2 regions of the Arthrobacter zhaoxinii genome follow, and region 2 is predicted to be linked to the other one. Evidence: predicted binding sites of a transcription regulator. Region 2 holds the regulator's gene; the other holds the start of a gene.

Region 1 (2,446 bases), 920 kb from region 2:
CTACCTACCGCTGCAGTCCTGGCCTGGAGCTGAAACGGCTGCTAGGAATTGTCCGGCTTAGCCATGGTTTCTTCGTCCTCTTCCAGGGCGGGCTGGGAATCCCGTTCCTCGTCTCCGGACTTCGAATCCTCCTGCGCGTCCTCGATCATCACCCGGGTGACTTCGTCGTTGAATTCCTCCCGTGTTCCGGCCAGGTTTTCGTCTACTGCCTTGGCACCGGGGTTCGGGACTGGTTCTTGGTTGCTCATGTTTGCTCCTGCCGTACTGGGGGACGTGTTACGCGTGCGTTCCCCAACCTTTGCACATCGGGAAAAGGATTTCTTCCACTCCCGGCACGAACCCGCTACACCGCCACCGGCTCCAGCGCAGCCTCGGCATAGGTAGGCTCGCGCTTCTTGATCGCCCGGATCACCATGGCCGTGACCGGCACAAAGAGGTACTCAATTAGTGTCTTGTAAAGGAAGCCGAAGAGGACGTAATTGAGGAACCCGCCGGCGTCGGTAATCCCGATCACCGGAGCCGCAATGGCACAGAAAATCAGGGTGTCGGCGAACTCCCCCACTCCGGTGGAGGCCATCAGCCGTCCGGCCAGCGCCTTCTCCCGGAACCGATCCTTCATCCGCGTGAGCACCAGGGAGTTGAGTAGCTGGCCGGCAAGGAACCCGAGCAGGCTCGCGGCCACAATCTGCCAGACCGGTCCCAGCGCCGCCTCCAGCGCGGCCTGCTTTTCCAGGCCGTAGGCGTCGTTGAATCCCGGCAGCGCAATGATTACGGCAAAACTGACGACGGCGAGAAGCGCCATCGCAAAGCCGGCGAAGATGGCCCGGCGGGCGGCTTTGAAGCCGTACACCTCGCTGACCACATCACCCAGGATGTACGCGAGCGGGAAGAGGAAAAACCCTCCGTCGGTGACAATGTCCCAGCCGCCGGGAAGGGAAAACTGCACGCCCTTGGTTGCGCCGATATTCGAAATGACAATGACCACGCACATCAGGGTGAGGATCAGGTCGTACTGGGAGCTCCCGCGGGAGGCGTAGGCTGCGGCGGTTTTCACAGCTGCCCGTGGCTGTGCATTCATGGCATTTTCCGTTCGGTTAGTGGTTCGCCTGGCTTTCGCCGGCTGTATTAGCACTGTGCCCGCTGCCCCGGGCAGCCCCGCAGGGCCGCATCCATTCTGCCACGACCGGCCGGAACGCGGCGCATACTCCTTTTTGAACACGTTCAAAAGATGTGGTCTACTGAACGCTGGAAATACTGCATAAGGGAGCATCATTGGCCGCCACCGCCAAGAGCGAACAGACGCGCCGGCTCCTCATCGATACGGCACTGCGCCTCTTTGCCTCACAGGGCTACGAAAAGACCACCATGCGCGCCATCGCGCTGGAGGCAGATGTCTCCGTAGGCAACGCCTACTACTATTTCCGTTCCAAGGACGACCTCATCCACGAGCTGTACCGCTCCCTCCAGGATGAGCACCGCTCGCTTGCGCTGCCGCAGATCCGCGAGGGGCACAACCTGGGCGAGAACCTGTTGGCCATCTTCTCCTCGGGCCTGACCACGATGGAGCCCTACCACGCCTTCGGCGTACATTTCCTGCGCGACGCCATGGCACCGCACCGCCGCGACGACGACGCGGTCGGCCGCGGCAAGTCCATCGCGATGTTCCGGCAGGCGGTGGCGAGTGCCCGGCCGCAGCCGCCCGTGGCGCTCCGCAGCGACCTGCCCGAACTGCTCTGGCTGATGCATATGGGCATCACCTTCTTCTGGGTGTACGACCGCTCCCCCGGGCAGCGCAGGTCCCACCGGCTGGCCGCGAATCTGGCGCCATTGATCGCCAAACTCGTCATCCTGTCCCGGCTGCCGGTGGTCCGCAGCATTCTGGAAGACGTGGTCCACCTGCTCCGCGGCGTCCGGCGGGAAGGATAGCCGGCACCGGGTGCGGCACGACGACGGCGGCACGACGACGGCGGCCCGCCGTCACGGGGCGTCTCACATGGGTGGCCGGTTTCGGCGGTTTGGGTGGAAGATAGACCCATGTCTGCTAACACACACACTTCTGCGCCCTCCGCTCCGGCCGTCACGCTCACTATCGCCGGCTCGGAAGCCACCGGCGGGGCCGGTGCCCAGGCCGATCTGAAGACCTTCCAGGAACTGGGCGTCTACGGCATTACCGCACTGACGTGCATTGTGTCCTTCGACCCCAACGACTCCTGGAACCACCGCTTCGTGCCGGTCGATCCGCAGGTCATTAGCGATCAGCTCGAAGCCATCACGACCGCTTATGACCTGGACACGGTCAAAATCGGCATGCTCGGCACCCCGGCGACCATCGACGTCGTCGCCAAGGCGCTGCAGGCCCAGGACTGGAAGAACCTCGTGCTGGACCCGGTGCTTATCTGCAAGGGCCAGGAACCGGGCGCCGCGCTGGACACCGACAAGGCGCTCA
Region 2 (2,446 bases):
CCCGGACCGTGGCCCGCGCCGTCGTCATCTCCGCCCAGGCAACCGCGCACGCCACCGCCGTCGGAACCCGCACCACAGCCCACGCCGTCGTCATCTCGGCCCAAACGACCGCGCACGCCACCGCCGCCGCAGCCCGCACCACAGCCCACGCCGTTTCAGTCTCCGCCCAGGCCACCGCGCACGCCGTATTCATCGCGGCCCGCAGCACGGCACTCTTTGTGTGGGTCGTAGTTCGCACTATCGCCCGCATCGTTGCATTTGCTGTCCGTATCAGTGCACGCGCCGCCGCCATGCTGGTCCGCGCTGTCCAGCGTCATCTGCCGGCAAACACCGGCAATCCCGTTCCTGCCATAGCTGCCGCTTGTGTCTTGATCGCAGGTTCCGGGCTGGTCAACCTTGGCGGCACTCTCTCTACGGTTTCCCGCATGGCCGTACCCGAGTCGCTGCCGCCGATGCTGGCACTCCTCGAACGATACGGAGTCACCGGCACCCACTATGTCAGGACCATCGCCGCCGTCGAAATCGCGTATGCCCTGGTGATCCTCGGAATTGCACTCCTGCTTGCGGTTACCCTCCGGGACAAGCGCCGCTGGGCGCGGATCGTCTCGGCGCTGCTTGCGGGAGCAGCACTCTTTTATGCGCTCAATGCGGGAACGGGGACCCAGGCGGCGGCGGCAGCCCTCGCCGCGGCAGGAGCCGGCATCACCTTTACCAAGGGAGCAGCTCCGTGGTTCCGCCGGCGGACCTACGAAAGCGAACCGGTCCCGGACGAGCCTTTCCCGACGGATCAGATCCCGGCCGAGCTGCTCCGGGCAGATCGGTCCTAGCGAGCCAGGCGTGCCCGGGCGGCGATCTGCGATGCCTGGGCACGCTGTGCGTGGTACGCCAGGATCTGGAGTTCGGTTGCCATGTCCACCTTGCGGATCTGGACATTCTCCGGTGCCTGAAGCACCACGGGGGCAAAGTTGAGGATGCTGGTTATGCCTGACTCCACGAGTCGGTCGCATAGGTCCTGGGCCACCTCGGCAGGCACCGAGAGCACAGCCATGTTCGCCCTCGTCTTTGCCAGTACGGCTTCAAGTGAGTCCACCGGGCTGATCCTCAGCCAGCCCACTTCCTGGCCGATCACCATCGGGTCGGCGTCGAACAGTGCCACCACCTCGAAGCCCCGGGAGCCGAAACCGGGATAGCCTGCCAGCGCCCGGCCCAGGTTGCCTGCACCGACTATGGCCACCCGCCAGTTCAACGTCAGGCCAAGCGCGGCGGAAATCTGTCCGCTGAGATACAGAACGTCATACCCCACCCCCCGGGTCCCGTACGACCCCAGATAGGACAGGTCCTTCCGCAGCTTGGGCGAATTCACGCCGGCGGCTTCGGCAAGCTCCTCCGAGGACACCCGCTCCCTGCCGTCACTGAGCATGGCGGTCAGCGCACGGAGGTATATGGGCAGGCGGGCCAACGACGCCGGCGGTATATGCCGCTGGGCAGCGGCACCTGCCGCCGAGGTTCCGGCAGATGATGATTCGCCGTTCTCTGTTTCCCGCTCCAGCTCCGTGGGCTTTGAACGGATCTCTTCGGGTGCCATTACGCTCCCAGCAGGCGCCGCAGCCGTGATTCGTCGATTGTCCAGAAGTCCCGCTGGACTCCGTCGATAAACAGCACGGGGATCTCCTCGCCGAAGCGTGCGGCCAGTTCCGGTTCGTCTTCGGCGCTGCGTTCCTGCCACGCAACACCAAGGTCCTCCCCCACGCGCTTGAGCACCAGCCTGGCATCTTCACACAGGTGGCATCCCGGTCGGGTAAGGAGGACTACTTGCGGTCCGGCGGATTCGCTCATACCTCCAAAATAGCCCCATATCGTCCTATCACCGCGCCCGGGACGGGTTTTGCGTAGACTCGGACCATGCCCCGAGCCACTGTAGTCCGAGCCACCGGAACTACTCATGCGGCGGGCAAACCCGGCGAGGCCGCCTTTTTCGACGTCGACAATACGCTGATGCGCGGCGCGAGCCTGTTCCACGTGGGCCGGAAAATGTACCAGCGAAAAGTCTTCACGATTCGTGAAGCGGCCGGATTCGCGAGCAAGCAGCTGAGATTCATGCTGCAGGGGGAAAACCTCAAGGACGTCCACTCCGTCCGGGACGCTGCACTGGCTTTCGCCACCGGACTCTCCTCGGAGGATGTCCGCACGCTCGGCGAAGAAGTCTACGACGAGATGATCGTGTCCAAGATCTGGCCCGGCACGCGGGCACTGACCCAGCAGCACATGGAATCCGGCCGGCCCGTCTGGCTGGTGACCGGAACCCCCATTGAAGTGGCCTCCGTCATCGCGAGCCGGCTTAACCTCACCGGTGCCCTCGGCACCGTCAGCGAGGTCACCGACGGCATGTACACCGGACGCCTGGTCGGCGAATTCCTCCACGGACCGGCCAAGGCGGCCGGGGTCC

The links. Region 2 encodes Rex, which represses fermentation and respiration genes when NADH is low (regulators of the CRP and FNR family bind a similar motif). Its sites were predicted from a motif close to CTTGTGAANNNNTTCACAAG; they were not measured.
Region 1: a site for Rex is predicted at 1,209-1,228, ahead of N2K95_RS01760 (queuosine precursor transporter). Genes of this name have one in related genera too.

What each region holds. Positions count from the first base shown of each region.
Region 1 covers NZ_CP104275.1:356,036-358,481, reverse strand. Annotated here, with positions in the region: gene N2K95_RS01765 (hypothetical protein) at 42-248, opposite strand; gene N2K95_RS01760 (queuosine precursor transporter) at 344-1,078, opposite strand; gene N2K95_RS01755 (TetR/AcrR family transcriptional regulator) at 1,273-1,926, shown strand; gene thiD (bifunctional hydroxymethylpyrimidine kinase/phosphomethylpyrimidine kinase) at 2,035-2,446, shown strand, end outside.
Region 2 covers NZ_CP104275.1:2,906,710-2,909,155, forward strand. Annotated here, with positions in the region: gene N2K95_RS13540 (hypothetical protein) at 1-827, shown strand, start outside; gene N2K95_RS13545 (redox-sensing transcriptional repressor Rex) at 824-1,585, opposite strand; gene N2K95_RS13550 (glutaredoxin family protein) at 1,585-1,836, opposite strand; gene N2K95_RS13555 (HAD family hydrolase) at 1,903-2,446, shown strand, end outside.